Regions from separate parts of the Variovorax sp. F042 genome, predicted to be linked through region 2. Evidence: riboswitches for the same ligand, from Rfam matches in the RefSeq annotation. Region 2 holds a riboswitch; the other holds the start of a gene.
The links. A riboswitch is a leader RNA that binds a small molecule or an ion and turns the genes downstream of it on or off. The one in region 2 is predicted to bind glycine.
Positions count from the first base shown of each region.

Region 1: it holds a riboswitch for glycine, as region 2 does, so the genes downstream of both, gcvT (glycine cleavage system aminomethyltransferase GcvT) here and ACZYSP_RS30440 (D-amino acid dehydrogenase) in region 2, are expected to answer to the same signal.

Region 1 covers NZ_JBVASX010000001.1:1,178,632-1,186,162, reverse strand. The annotation lists gene gcvP (aminomethyl-transferring glycine dehydrogenase) at 1-824, opposite strand, end outside; gene gcvH (glycine cleavage system protein GcvH) at 876-1,247, opposite strand; gene gcvT (glycine cleavage system aminomethyltransferase GcvT) at 1,307-2,479, opposite strand; glycine riboswitch at 2,525-2,637, opposite strand; glycine riboswitch at 2,650-2,740, opposite strand; gene ACZYSP_RS05705 (hypothetical protein) at 2,774-3,334, opposite strand; gene ACZYSP_RS05700 (L,D-transpeptidase Cds6 family protein) at 3,433-3,897, opposite strand; gene ACZYSP_RS05695 (TRAP transporter large permease) at 4,004-5,296, opposite strand; gene ACZYSP_RS05690 (TRAP transporter small permease) at 5,308-5,820, opposite strand; gene ACZYSP_RS05685 (TRAP transporter substrate-binding protein) at 5,918-6,892, opposite strand; gene denD (D-erythronate dehydrogenase) at 6,938-7,531, opposite strand, start outside.
Region 2 covers NZ_JBVASX010000015.1:86,769-94,299, reverse strand. The annotation lists gene rfbG (CDP-glucose 4,6-dehydratase) at 1-867, opposite strand, end outside; gene rfbC (dTDP-4-dehydrorhamnose 3,5-epimerase) at 939-1,490, opposite strand; gene rfbA (glucose-1-phosphate thymidylyltransferase RfbA) at 1,487-2,383, opposite strand; gene rfbD (dTDP-4-dehydrorhamnose reductase) at 2,404-3,294, opposite strand; gene rfbB (dTDP-glucose 4,6-dehydratase) at 3,291-4,364, opposite strand; glycine riboswitch at 4,481-4,581, shown strand; glycine riboswitch at 4,585-4,701, shown strand; gene ACZYSP_RS30440 (D-amino acid dehydrogenase) at 4,794-6,095, shown strand; gene ACZYSP_RS30435 (FIST signal transduction protein) at 6,102-7,382, opposite strand; gene ACZYSP_RS30430 (PhaM family polyhydroxyalkanoate granule multifunctional regulatory protein) at 7,428-7,531, opposite strand, start outside.

The DNA of each region.
Region 1 (7,531 bases), on a different contig from region 2:
CCGCAGACGATGTCGGCATCGAATTCACCGGGTGCGACGAGCAGCGTGAGCGCCAGCAGGTCGGCCGCGACGATGAGGGCGGCGTCGCACTGATGCGCGTGGCCCGCGAGCGGACGCAGGTCGTGCACGTGGCCGGTGGTGGCGGGGTACTGTGCGAGCGCGGCGAAGAACTCGCCGCTCACCATCAGGTGCGGCAGCGTTTCCGACACGGTGCTCACCTTCACTTCGATGCCCAGAGGCGCGGCGCGCGTCTTGATGACTTCGATGGTCTGGGGATGGCAATCGCCCGACACCAGGAACACGTTGCTCTTGCTCTTCACGCTGCGCTTGGCGAGCGTCATGGCCTCGGCTGCGGCCGTGGCCTCGTCGAGCATCGAGGCGTTGGCGATGGCCATGCCCGTGAGGTCGCACACCATCGTCTGGAAGTTGAGCAGGGCTTCCATGCGGCCCTGCGAGATTTCGGCCTGGTAGGGCGTGTAGGCGGTGTACCAGGCGGGGTTTTCGAGCACGTTGCGCAAGATGACGCCCGGCGTGTGCGTGCCGTAGTAGCCCTGGCCGATGAAGTTCTTGAACACCTTGTTCTTCGACGCCATCACCTTCAGCTCGGCCAGCGCATCGGCTTCGGTTGCCGGTGCGGGCAGGCGCATCGGCTTTGCGCGGCGGATGGCCGCGGGCACGATGCCGTCGATGAGCTCCGCGCGCGTTTCCGAGCCGATCACCGGCAGCATGCGCGCCTCGTCCGCCGCATCGATGCCGATGTGGCGGGCGAGGAATTCTTCGGCGTTCTCTAGTTCTTGCAAAGAGGGAAGGGCGGGCGTCGGCATGGCGGTGAGGGCTCGGGGAGAAGAAGGAAGGTGGCTGAGGAACTCAGCGGATCAGGATTCGGCGGCGAACTTGTCGTAGGAGGCCGCGTCCAGCAGGGCGTCGAGCTGCGCGGGCTCGCTCAGCTTGACCTTGAAGAACCAGCCGGCGGCCAGCGGGTCGCTGTTGGCCAGCGACGGATCGGCGCGCAGCGCTTCGTTCACTTCGGTGATCTCGCCCGACACGGGCATGAACACGTCGGCCGCGGCCTTGACCGATTCGACGACGCCGGCAACTTCGCCTTGCGCAAAGGTCTTGCCGACTTCGGGCAGGTCGACGAACACCACGTCGCCCAGCGCGTCCTGCGCATGCACGGTGATGCCGACGGTGGCTGCGTCGCCTTCGGCCGACACCCATTCGTGGTCCTTGGTGTACTTGATGCTCATGGAAAAACTCCTCGTGGAAAAAATGAATCGGGGTGCAGAGCCTAGCCTGTCGACCAGGCTCAGCCGCGGTAGTAGCGGGTGGGCACGAAAGGCATCGTCGAGACTTCCATCGGCACCGGCTTGCCGCGCACGATGGCCTGCACGCGCGTGCCCGGCTCGGCGAAGGCGGTGGCCACGTAGCCCATGGCGATGCAGCGGTCGGCCGTCGGGCCGAGCAGGCCGCTGGTGACGATGCCGATGTCATGGCCTTCGAAAGATTGCAGCACCGTGCCGTCGCGCACCGGAATGCGTTCGAGGGCGACGAGGCCCACGCGCTTGCGCTTCAGCGTGTCGTGGTCGGTGTGGCCGGCAGCGCCTGCGGCAGCTACGGCAAGCTGCGCGAGGATCTTTGCCGCGCCTGGAAAGCCGCCTTCGCGCGCGCCGCCCGTGCGGCGCACCTTCTGCATCGCCCAGTTGAGCGAGGCCTCGACAGGCGTGGTGGTGGTGTCGATGTCGTTGCCGTAGAGGCAAAGCCCGGCTTCGAGCCGCAGCGAATTGCGCGCGCCCAGGCCGATGGGCTTGACCTCGGGCTGGGCCAGCAGCAGGCGGGCCAGCGCCTCGGCGTCCTTGGCGGCCACCGAGATCTCGAATCCGTCTTCGCCGGTGTAGCCGCTGCGGGTGACGAAGGCGGCAATGCCGCCGATCTGCACCGCGCCGCCCGTCATGAACACGAAGCGCTCGATGCCGGGCGACAGCCGCGCCAGCGTGGCCGCGGCCTGCGGGCCCTGCAGCGCGAGCAGGGCGTGGTCGGGCAGGGGCTGCACTTGGCAGCGGCTGCCGATCTTCTGCTGGATGTGGGCGATGTCGGCCACCTTGCAGGCGCCGTTGACGATCACGAAGATCGAGCCGTTGCCTTCATTGAAGAACATCAGGTCGTCGAGGATGCCGCCTTCGTCGTTCAGCAGCAGGCCGTAGCGCTGCTTGCCGGCGGGCAGGTCGACCACGTCGACGGGCATCAGGGTTTCGAAAGCCGCCGCCGCATCGGGCCCGACGAGGCGCAGCTGGCCCATATGGGAGATGTCGAACAGGCCGGCCGCGTCGCGCGTGTGCTTGTGCTCGGCCATCAGGCCGGCGGGGTACTGCACCGGCATCGAATAGCCGGCAAAGGGCACCATGCGGGCACCGAGCTCCACGTGGAGGTCGTACAGCGGCGTCTTGAGAAGTTCGGTAGCGGGGGCGGAAGAAGCAGCCACGGGGCACTCCAAAGGGGCAGACGAAATCCATGACGCAAGCCATGGGCCACCCCTGCTGTCCGCTTTACCTGAGAGATTCGCCCCACGATCGGGGTTTGCTCCTTCGGTGGGCCGATGGGCAGTTTTCACTGCAACGGCCTCTCTCCAGCAAGGAAACGCCGGTGTTCACCGGCGCCTTGTCAGTCCTTTTGCCTGAGCGTTCGGGAAACCCCTGCGCCTTCGGCGGCCCCGGCACGCGGGGCTCTCTCCTGACCCTGGCGAGTGTAGTGGATCGCGCGGGGCCGGGGTTCGGCGTCAGTGGATGATTTCGGCCGGCGGCAGCAGCTTGTCGATGCGCTCGCGCAGCGATTCGGCCCGCTCCACCCCGGCGGTTTTCTCGATCTCGGTGAGCATCAGCGCGGCGATGGTCAGCATCGCCTCGCGGTCGCGGGCCTCGCGCAGGGCGTCGCGCATCTGCAGCGCGAATTTCGGGTCGCGCCGCACGAACATGCGCTCGCAGATGTCGAACAGGAACATGCGCGTGGTGGCCAGCGAGCGCTTGCCGTCGAAGGTGTCGGCCGAGGTGGTGGCGACCTGGATCGGCTCGGCGGCGGCGATAGGCGCGGGCCGGGCGGGGGCTGCTACCGGTGCGGGCGCCGGTGCCGCAGCAGCAGCCTGCGGGGCCTGCAGGTAACCCCGCTGCACCAGCGCCTGGATCGCCTGTTCGGCTTCAACCCGGTTGGAGAACAGCGGACTGAAGTCGGTCAGCGAGCGCCGGCCATCGGCCATCAGCAGCAGGGCGCGCTCACGCTGGCTGAGCGTGCGCTGTCCGCCCTGGAGTTCGTCGCGCGCCTTGTCGGTCTTGGTGGGAAACATGGCAGCCACAGCTTTCGGGAATCGAGGGCTGCAGCATCGTTGCAAGTGGTGACATCTTCATGAACCGTTTGCCTTACAGGGGCAATCGCGGCTGGCCTTCAGCCCGCGCTTTCCTTGCGTATGAGCCACTGGTTGCCCACGCGCTGCAATTCCAGCGTCTTGCGGCTCTTCTCGCGCAGCTTGTCGGCGCTGTAGGTCTGTTGAAAGCTCGCGCTGGCCGCCTGCCCCTGGACGCTGATGACCAGGCTGTCGATGCTCACGCTGATGGTCGTCTTGTCGGTAATGCGCGCGCGGCGGTCCGCCTCCCAGGCCTTGCGGTCCTGGCCTCGCGGCGGCGTGAAGTCGGGTGCATAGGCGGCCAGGTAGCGCACCACGTCCCGGGCTGACCAGGCCGCGGCCCAGGCGCGCACGGCGGCTTCGACTTCGCGGATGCTGGAGGCGGGATCGGCCGGCGCTGCTGCCGATACGGGGGCTGGTGCCGCGGCGGGCGTTGCGGGCGGGGCGCCGAAGGCAGCCGGAGCCAGCAAGGCGCCGCCCAGCAGGCAGCTCAGGAATCGATTCATGGCGCAGTCCCCTCCTTGTCGGTTGTTGGCCCTTGGCCCGTCGCCCGATTCTGGCAGTGAACATCCGCCGATTCACCGGGCCGATCAGGCCCCGGAGCCCGGGCCGCTACTTGAACCCGAGCACGTGCGGCAGCCACGTGCTCAGCGCGGGCACGAAGGTCAGGATGACCAGCACCGCCCCATGGGCCCAAAGGAACGGCACCAGCTCCTTCACCAGCGCCGACATCGGCACCTTCGACACGTTGCAGGTCACGAACAGCAGCCCGCCCACCGGCGGCGTGATCATGCCCAGCGTGAGGTTGAAGATCACGATCATCGCGAAGTGCACCGGGTCCACACCCAGCTTGATGGCCACCGGCGCAAGGATCGGCGCCAGCACCATCACACCCGGCAGCGGCTCGATGAAGATGCCGAACAGCAGCAGGAACACGTTGACGATGATCAGGAACATCCACGGCGAGAGGTTCATGCTGATGAGCCATTCGGCCATCTGCTGCGGAATGCCCTCGATGGTCAGCACCCACGCGAACGAGGCCGACAGCCCGATGATGATCAGCACCGAAGCCGACAGCAGGGCAGAGCGCGAGAGGATGTCGGGCAGCATCTTCCACTCGAGCGTGCGGTAGACGAACTTGCCGCACACCAGCGCATAGAACACCGCCACCACCGAGGCCTCGGTCGGCGTGAACCAGCCGGCGCGCATGCCGCCCAGGATCACCACCGGCAGCAGGATCGCAGGAATCGCCTTCCAGGTCGTGACCAGGATCTCGCGCAGCGGAGGCGTTTGCCCATCGCCCTTGTAGTTGCGCTTTTTCGAGACGTAGAAGTTCACGACGCACATCGCCACCGCGATCAGGATGCCCGGCATGATGCCGGCCGCGAACAGCGTGCCGACCGATACGCTCTCGTCCTGCAGCGCGTAGATGATCATGATGATCGAGGGCGGAATGATCGGCCCGACGATGGCGGTCGAGGCCGTGAGCGCCGCCGCGTACGAGCGGTCGTAGCCGGCCTTGTCCATCATCTTGATGAGCATCGACCCCGGCCCCGCCGCGTCGGCCAGCGCCGAGCCCGAGATGCCCGAAAAGAAGGTCAGCGACACCACGTTGGTGTAGCCCAGCCCGCCGCGTCGGTGGCCCACGAACTGGCCTGCGAAGCGCAGCAGCACCTCGGTGAGCGAGCCGCCGCTCATGAGTTCGGCCGCAAGAATGAAGAAGGGCACCGCCATCAGCGGAAAGCTGTCGATGCCGGTGAAGGTTTCCTTCAGCAGCACCATCAGCGGGTAGTTCTCCGCGAGGATCAGCGTGGTAACGGTGGAAAGGCCCAGCGCAAAGGCCACCGGCACGCCGATGGCCAGGAAAATGCAGGCGGAAACGATCAGAACAATGCTGGCATCCATGGTCGTTCTCCTTACAGCGATGCCGAGGCGTTGGCGTCGAAGTGCGCGTCGGACGCGAACTCCCTGCGCAGCACGTAGCCGCGCACCACCAGCAGCCAGTGCACGATCAACAAGATGCCGCCGAACAGCATCGCGCTGTAGATGTAGGCGAACGGAATCTGAGTCACGGCAGTGAGCTGGAACATCGTGCGTTCCATGTACAGCCAGCCGTACCAGACCATGAAGCCGAAGAATGCGAAGAGCAGCCCGGCGACGACGATGCGCACCGCGACGGCCGCGCTGCGGGGCAAGGCGTCCTGCAGGTTCTCGACCGCGATGTGCCCGCCGTAGCGCAGCACCGGCCCGGCGCCCAGGAAGGTGAGCCAGATCATCATGTGGCGCGACACCTCCTCGGCCCATTCGAGCGACTGGCTCGTGGTGTAGCGCAGCACGACGTTGGTGAAGATGATGACCGACATGGCGGCCAGCAGAAGAATCAGCGCCCAGCGGTTGGCGGCGAGAAAGTAGCGCTCGAAGGCTTGCACTTTGTGTTGTTCTCTGTTCTGTCTGAAAAACGAAGCGCCCGGCGCACGCATGCGTGCCGGGCGCGTTGCCGGAGGGCCGGCCGTTGCGGCTCAGGGCTTACTTGACGTCCGTGATCTTCTTGATGTTGTCCGCGCCGAATTCCTTGGCGTAGCTCACGTAGGCGGGCTTCAGCGCCTCGCGGAAGGCGGCGCCGTCGACGGTGCGCGTGACCTTCATGCCGTCTTTCTCGAGCTGGGCAATGCCGTTGTTCTCGTCGTCGTTGACCTTCTTGCGCTGGGCAATGGCGGCCTTCTTCGCGGCTTCGGTGAATACCTTCTTGTCGGCGTCAGACAGCTTGTTCCACACCTTCGGCGACAGCAGAAGCAGCGCCGGCGAGTACACGTGGCCCGTGAGCGAGAGGTGCTTTTGCACCTGCGAGAACTTCGACGACAGGATCACCGGAATCGGGTTCTCCTGCCCGTCGACCGTGCCTTGCTGCAGCGCGCCGAACAGTTCAGGGAAAGCCATGGGCGTGGGCAGGATGCCGAAGGTGCGGTAGCCGTCCATGTGCACCTTGTTTTCCATGGTGCGCATCTTCAGGCCGGCTGCGTCGCTGGGCTTGACGATGTCGCGCTTGCTGTTCGTCATGTGGCGAAAGCCGTTCTCCGTCCAGGCCAGCGCGATGATGCCCTTGCTCGGGAACTTGGTCAGGATGTCCTGGCCGATGGGGCCGTCCATGACTTTGCGCGCATGGTCGTAGTCGCGAAACAGGAACGGAATGTCGACGATCTTGACCTCGGGCACGAAGTTGCCCACCGGACCGGTCGAGGTGTTGACCAGGTCCTGCGTGCCGAGCTGGATGGCCTCGATCTGCTCGCGCTCGCCGCCGAGTGCCGAGTTGGCGAAGTGCTGGCACTTGTAGCGGCCTTGGGTGCCTTTCTCGATTTCTTCGCAGAACACCGTGGAGCCCACGCCATAGTGCGACTCCTTGGAGGTCGCATAGCCGATCTTCAGAACGGTCGGTTGCTGCGCGAAGGCGGAAGTGCCCAGGGCAAGCGAAAGGCAGGCGGCGGCGATGTGGCCGAGTTTCATGATGTCTCCGGGGGTTGGGGTCAGGTGCGCGTCAGGCGCAACGGACTATGCAACACCCGGGAGCTTTACCGCGTCGGGATTTTCACGGACGTACTCGCGAATGACGGCCTCGAAGTTTTCGTCGGACGTGAGCCCCAGCGCCCTCGCGCGCACGGTATCGATGTGGCCCGGCCAGGTCTTCACGATTCGCTGGATCGTCGGGTCGGGTGTGCGGTCCAGCAGGGCGGTGGCGGCCTTGCCGGCCACGCGCTCCAGCGCCGCGGCCATTTCGCCGACCGTGGTGGCGAGAGAGGGCAGGTTGAGCGCGGTGCGCGGGCCCCACTGCGCATCGCTGGCCTCGGCGGCGCGGATGATGCCTTCGATGGTGCGCGCCGGTGACGCAATGGCGACAGGCGTTGCGTCGGGCACGGGGCAGGCGGCGGGCAACCCGGCCAGCGGCTCGCGGATCATGCCGCTGAAGAAGCCCGAGGCCGCGCCGTTGGGCTTGCCCGGGCGCACGCTCACTGTCATGAGCCGCACGCTGCGCCCGCGCACGAAGCCCTTGCGCGTGAAATCGGCCACCAGCTGTTCACCAATGAATTTCTGGATGCCGTAGCTGGTCTGCGGCGTGGGCAGCGTGTGGTCTTCGATCACCTTCGG
Region 2 (7,531 bases):
GAATTCGAGCGGAGGACGCGTCCATTCATCGCTCATCAACTCCAGGACTTCGCGCACCGAATACTGCTTCGGATCATGCGGCCCCAGGTTCCAGGCACGCGCGGCATCCTGCGGGTTCGGGCCGATCAGCTTGGACATCAACAGCAGGTAGCCGTGGACCAGCGCCAGCACGTGCTGCCACGGTCTCGTTGCCTGCGGGTAGCGCAATGTCAACGGCGTTCCGTTCACAACGCTACGGACGAAATCAGGAATCAGCCGATCCTCGGACCAATCGCCGCCGCCGACGATATTGCCACCGCGCGCCGTGGCGATTGCGGGCCCCTTGCCCTCAGCGAAGGGATACGACGCGGCATAGCTCTGTATCACCATCTCGGCCGAAGCCTTCGACGCGCTGTAGGGGTCCTTTCCTCCGAGAGGATCATTTTCCCGATAGGGCCACGGCCATTCGTTGTTGCGATAGACCTTGTCCGTGGTCACGCAGACCACTCCTCGCACGCCGCCTGTGATACGGGCGGCCTCGAGCACATGCGCTGTGCCCTGTGCATTGACCAGAAACGTCCGGAGCGGCTCGCGATACGAACGGCGCACAAGTGGTTGCGCGGCCAAATGAAGGATTAACTCGGGTTTGAAGGCCTGCATCGCAGCCAGGAGGCGCTCATAGTCGACGATATCGCCCATCGTGCCCGGCACGTCTTCTTCGAGACCCGCAGCTGCAAACAGCGACGGCGTTGTTTCCGCAGGCAGCGAGTAGCCTTCGACGATGGCACCAATCGACTGCAACCACAGGCAAGCCCATCCGCCGGTGAACCCGGTGTGGCCCGTGACGAAAACCCTGCGCCCGCGTAGATCCTTTTCGAATTCCGCCATATCAGTCATTTTTTGTTCATTCCCCATCAAACAAGCTCATTCAATCTACACCCAGCCTGGGGCGAAAATCTTCAGCGTTCGAACAGTTCCGCCTGGTCCAACGACAGACCGGCCAGATCCTTCGTGGACAGGACTGGCGAAACGCCGACCTCCGGCCAACGGATTCCAATGGCCTTGTCATCCCACCGGATGGCTCGTTCATGCGCCGGCGCATAGTAGTCGGTGGTCTTGTAGAGAAAATCCGCCGATTCGCTCAATACAAGGAAGCCGTGCGCAAAGCCTTCGGGCACCCAGAGTTGCTTGTGGTTGTCTTCAGTAAGCTCCACGCCCACCCATTGGCCAAATGTTCGCGAGGCGCGACGAATGTCCACCGCCACATCGAACACGGCGCCACGCACCACGCGCACCAGCTTGCCCTGTGTCTGCTGCAGTTGGTAGTGCAATCCGCGCAGCACACCCTTGGCTGAACGCGAATGATTGTCCTGGACGAACTCGACATGCCGGCCCACGGCTTCGTCGAAGGCCCGGCCGTTAAAGCTCTCATAGAAAAATCCCCGTGCGTCGCCGAACACCTTTGGCTCGACGATCAGCACATCGGGAATGACGGTGGAGGTGACCTTCACGAGCGGACCTCTTCACTCAGCAGATGCTTCAGGTACTTGCCATACCCGCTCTTGGCCAGCGGCGTTGCCAGCTTCTCGAGTTCTTCACTTGTAATAAACCCATTGCGCCAAGCGATCTCTTCAGGACAGGCAATCTTCAACCCCTGCCGATGCTCCAGCGTCGCAATGAACTGCCCCGCTTCCAGCAGGCTGTCGTGCGTGCCCGTGTCCAGCCATGCATAGCCGCGCTGCATGATTTGCACATTCAGCTGATCGCGATCCAGGTAGGCTTGGTTCACCGCGGTGATCTCCAGCTCCCCACGCGCGCTTGGCTTTACAGCCTTGGCGATGTCGACAACCTGGTTGTCGTAGAAGTACAGCCCCGTCACCGCATAGCTGCTCTTGGGCTTCAGCGGCTTCTCTTCGATGCTGCTCGCCTTGCCCTTGGCGTCGAAGGCCACCACGCCGTATCGCTCCGGGTCCTGAACGTGGTACGCGAACACCGTGGCCCCGGAAGTCTTCGTGTCCGCCTCGGACAGCAGGTGCACAAGGTCATGCCCGTAGAAGATGTTGTCCCCCAGCACAAGTGCACTCGGAGAGTTCCCGACGAACTTGTCCCCGATGATGAACGCCTGCGCCAGCCCGTCAGGGCTGGGCTGCACCGCGTACTGCAGGTTGATCCCCCACTGGCTCCCATCGCCCAGCAATTGCTCGAACCGCGGCGTGTCCTGCGGCGTGCTGATGATCAGGATGTCGCGCATGCCACCCAGCATGAGCGTGCTGAGCGGGTAGTAGATCATCGGCTTGTCGTACACCGGCAGCAGCTGCTTGCTGAGCGCCAGGGTCGCGGGGTGCAGGCGGGTGCCCGAGCCACCGGCCAGGATGATGCCTTTGCGTTGCGTCGTCTTGGTCATGTTCTTTTTCTCGTGAAAGTTCAAAGAATCTCGCGCAGCATGCGCGCGACGCCTTCCTGCCAGGGCGGCAGGCGCAGACCGAACGTGGTCTGCAGCTTGGTGGTGTCCAGGCGCGAGTTGTGCGGGCGCTTTGCCGGGGTCGGGAAGGCACTGGTCGGCACGGCCTCGACGGCCTCCGGGCCGGCCTTGAGTTCGACACCCACCGCCTTGGCTTGCTCGATCACGAAGCGCGCATAGCCGTACCAGCTGGTCTCGCCGCCGGCGATGGCGTGATAGAGGCCGGCCTTGGCCGGGTCCTGCAGCGTCGCCCGGATGGCATGCGCCGTCACGTCGGCCAGCAGCTCCGCACCCGTGGGCGCGCCGAATTGGTCGTCGATGACGGTCAGCTTGTCGCGCTCCTTCGCCAGTCGCAGCATCGTCTTGGCGAAGTTGCCGCCGCGCGCGGCATACACCCAGCTGGTGCGGAAGATCAGGTGACGAGCGCAGTTCTGGGCCACCAGTTGCTCGCCTTCGAGCTTGGTGCGGCCGTACACGCTGAGCGGGCCGGTCGCGTCGTCTTCCTTCCAAGGCCTGGTGCCGCTGCCGTCGAAGACATAGTCGGTCGAGTAATGCACCATCAGCGCGCCGATCTGCTGGGCCGCCTCGGCCACGATTCCCGGAGAGGTGGCGTTGAGCTTGCGCGCGAAGTCAGGTTCGCTCTCGGCCTTGTCGACGGCCGTGTGCGCCGCCGCATTGACGATCACATCGGGACGCACCTTCAATACTGTCTCGGCCAGTTGCTCCGGCCGGCTGAAGTCGGCGTTGAAATCGGTGCTGTCGAAGTCGAGCGCGACCAGTTCACCCAGGGGCGCCAGGCTGCGCTGCAGCTCCCAGCCGACCTGTCCGCCCTTGCCCAGCAGCAGCAACTTCATGCCGCAGCCTTCGTCGTGTCGTATTGCTTCTCGACCCACTCGCGATACGCGCCGCTTTGCACGTTGCGCACCCACTCGCCATTGGCCAGATACCACTCGACGGTCTTGCGGATGCCGGTGTCGAAGGTCTCGGCGGGCTTCCAGCCGAGCTCGGCCTCGAGCTTGCGCGCATCGATGGCGTAGCGACGGTCGTGGCCGGGGCGATCGGTGACGTAGGTGATCTGTTCCTTGTAGGGCTTGCCGTCGGCCCTGGGGCGCAGCTCGTCGAGCAGCGCACACACGGTGTTGACGATCTCGATGTTGGGCTTCTCGTTCCAGCCGCCCACGTTGTAGGTCTCGCCCAGCTTGCCGGCTTCGAGCACGCGGCGGATGGCGCTGCAGTGGTCCTTCACGTAGAGCCAGTCGCGCACCTGCATGCCGTCGCCGTACACGGGCAGGTTCTTGCCGGCCAGCGCGTTGACGATCATCAGCGGGATGAGCTTCTCCGGGAAGTGGAAGGGGCCGTAGTTGTTGGAGCAGTTGGTGGTCAGCACCGGCAGGCCGTAGGTGTGGTGCCAGGCACGCACGAGGTGGTCGCTGGCGGCCTTGCTGGCTGAATACGGGCTGTTGGGCTCGTACTTGTTCTCTTCGGTGAAGGCGGGGTCGGTCTTCGACAGCGAGCCGTAGACCTCGTCGGTGGACACGTGCAGGAAGCGGAAGGCCGTCTTCTGCTCGGCTGGCAGCGCGCTCCAGTGGCCGCGCACGGATTCGAGCAGGCGGAAGGTGCCCAGCACGTTGGTCTGCACGAAGTCTTCGGGGCCGTGGATGGAGCGGTCCACGTGCGATTCGGCGGCGAAGTTGACCACGGCGCGCGGCTTGTGCTCGGCCAGCAGGCGATCGACCAAAGCACTGTCGCCGATGTCGCCCTGCACGAAGATGTGTTTCGGGTTGCCCTTGAGCGACGCGAGGGTCTCGAGATTGCCTGCGTAGGTCAGCTTGTCGAGGTTCACGACCGGCTCGTCGCCGTTGGCGATCCAGTCGAGTACGAAATTGGCGCCGATGAAGCCAGCGCCGCCGGTAACCAGGATCATGAAGTCCCCTGCTGATATATGGAACGATCGCCTTGCGGCAAATCAACAGGCGATTATCCCATTCGGCCAGAGGAGAGAAATCAAAGGTTGGCGCCCGCGCAAGCCCCGCCTACAATCGCCCCACTGCAGGAGAGCGGGCCACCCCGGTGGCCCTACCGAAGGCGCAAACTCCCATAAACGCTCAGGTCGGTCCGAACAAGGGACCTGTACTGCACCAACTGAAACGCCGTCTGGAGAGCCATCACACCGCCCAACGTGGTCGTGATGCACCGAAGGAGCAAACCCTCTGCGGGCGCAGCGGGCGAATCTCTCAGGTACCGAGGACAGGGGGAGCGGCAACTTGGACTACGGTCGTCCGGTTGCTTTGCTATTTATTCAATAGCACACCACACCCGTCGTTCAAGCGCTGCAACCTCAAAGGTATTTGAAATGCGCGTGATCGTTCTTGGCGCCGGCCTGCTCGGCGTGACCTCGGCTTACTACCTCCAGCAACTCGGCCACGAAGTGACCGTGATCGACCGGCAAGCCACCCCAGCCGCTGAAACCAGCTTCGCCAACGGCGGGCAGATTTCCGTCAGCCACGCCGAGCCCTGGGCCAACCCCAGCGCGCCGCTCAAGGTGCTGCAGTGGCTGGGCAAGGAAGACGCCCCGCTGCTCTTCCGCATCCGCGCCGACATGCGCCAGTGGCTCTGGGGCCTCCAGTTCCTGCGCGAATGCACGCCGGCGCGCACCCGCCACAACATCGAGCAGATCGTGCGTCTCGGAACATACAGCCGCTCGATGTTGCAACAGTTGCGCCGCGACACCGGCCTGAACTACGACCAGCGCACGCAGGGCATCCTGCACTTCTACACGACGCAAAAAGAGTTCGACGGCGCCCTCGCGCCCGCCGAGCAGATGCGCGCCCTGGGCTGCGAGCGCCAGGTCATCTCGGCCGACGAAGCCGTGAAGATCGAGCCCGCCCTCGCCCACATCCGCCCGAAGCTGGCCGGCGCCACCTACACGGCCGAGGACGAGTCCGGCGACGCCAACCGCTTCGCGCGCGAACTGGTGGGCCTGGCCACCGCGGCGGGCGTCAAGTTCCTGATGAGCCACACCGTGACCGCGCTGCGCGAAGCCGGCGGCAGCATCGATCACGTCGAAGCCACCGACAGCGAAGGCCGCTTCCAGCGCATCCGCGGCGACGCCTTCGTGCTGGCGATGGGTTCATTGAGCCCGCTGTATGCCGCCCCGCTGGGCATTCGCCTGCCGATCTACCCGGCCAAAGGCTATTCGGTGACGCTGCCCGTCAAGGACGCGTCGAAGGCCCACCAGGTCTCGCTGACGGATGACGAATTCAAGCTCGTGTTTTCGCGCTACACCTCGGAGTCGGGCGACCGCCTGCGCATCGCCGGCACGGCCGAGCTCAACGGCTATGACCGCGACCTGAACCGCGTGCGCTGCGAAGCCATCGTGCGCCGCGTCGAAGAGCTCTTCCCCGGCGCTGGCGACACCACGCAGGCCCAGTTCTGGACCGGTCTGCGCCCCGCCACGCCGAGCAACGTGCCGCTGATCGGCAAGACCAGGCTTCCGAACCTGTTCCTCAACACGGGCCACGGCACGCTCGGCTGGACGCATGCCTGCGGCTCGGGCAAGTCGATCGCGCGGATCGTGAGCGGGCTGGCGCCGGAGGTGGATTTCGCGTTCACCGGCATGCCTGCGCCCGCGCCGCGCGCGCTGCAGCCGGCCTGATCGCGTTCAGTCGTTGGCCGTAAACACCGTCAGCACCCCGGTATAGCCATACAGGTGATGCCGGGCAATCTCGCCCGCAGCGAAGAACCCGACCAGCGGCACGTCGCCCAGCGCGTGCCGCACGATCTGCAACTCAGCGCCCGGTGCGCCGAAATGCGGCCCGCCGCGCCCCGAGCAGCTCACGTACACCGCCCCTGCGATGCGCCGTGCCGGATGCGGCGCCGCCTCGGCTTCGCCCGCCGCCACGGCGCGCGCGGTGGCGAGCGTCTGCTCTTCGGGCTCCAGTTCCTCGCGGATTTCCGCGCAGATGCGCATCAGGTCGGCCCGCGCGGCCTGCGCGTTGCGGCGGCAGAAGGTCAGCCGCATGCCGGCCTCGGCCACATCGGCAATGGCGATGCCGCGCCGCGTCGGGTCCAGCCCGATGATGTGGCGCACCAGCACGTCGGCGCCCAGGTCGCCGGTGCGGCGGATGCCGTCGCTACCGGCATCGGCCAGGCCGACCAGCGTGTTGCGCACGGCGTCGATGGCCTCCTGCGGCCGTTCGAGCGACACCTGCAGATCGGCCAGCAGCACGTCGAGCGCCGGCTCGCCGTCGAGCTTCAGCAGCAGATTGCCGTCGGCCTCGGTGATCTCGCGTTCGCGCACTGCCCCCGAGCGCAGCGGCTGGCAGCCCTGCGTGACGCGCGACACCAGCCGTACGCCTTCGCCGAACACCACGCCCGACAGGCCGCCCGAGAACACCCCACCCGCCGCCCCGTGCCCGCGGATGTTGCCGTTGCCGCCGACTGCGAATTGCAGCGCGCTGCCGCGCCCCGAAGACAGCCCGCCGAACAGATAACCCGTGTCGGTGCGCCCCGCCATCTCGGCGATCAGCTCGGCCAGGTCGGGCGTTGCCGGGTCGGCGTGCACCAGTGCCGTGTGCGCCTCGAAGCCGCTCATTTCGGAATTGCCCAGCGGCGCCACGCCCGAGAACACGCGGTACTGGTCGCTCGGCAAGGCGCAAAGCATCAGGCTCATGCCGGGTTCATCGAAGTACTCGGCGTTGTTGGCCGACACGCCGATGCCGACGGTGCCCGACCAGTCGGTCACTTCGGGCAGCTCGGCGCTCAGGTGGTCGAGGATGTCCTGCGCCTCGCTTGCATAGTGGTCGGTGATGTAGAGCAGCCCCAGCGTCGGCGACGAGGCGTAGTCGGGCAGGGCCATCTGTGCGCGCAACTGGGCCAGCACGAGGCCGGCCGCCATGCGCCATTGCGGATGGGTGGCGTGACCGGAGGGAAACAACTTCATGATGCGTGCCAACCCGTTCTCTTCAACAAATGGATGTGTATGACGTCAGCGCCGGGCGGAGGTTCGCTTGCGCGCGGCTGTCGATGTCTTCTTTTTGGCAGCCGGCGCTGCAGCCTTCTTGGCCGCAGCAGGCTTGCGGGCGGCCGTTG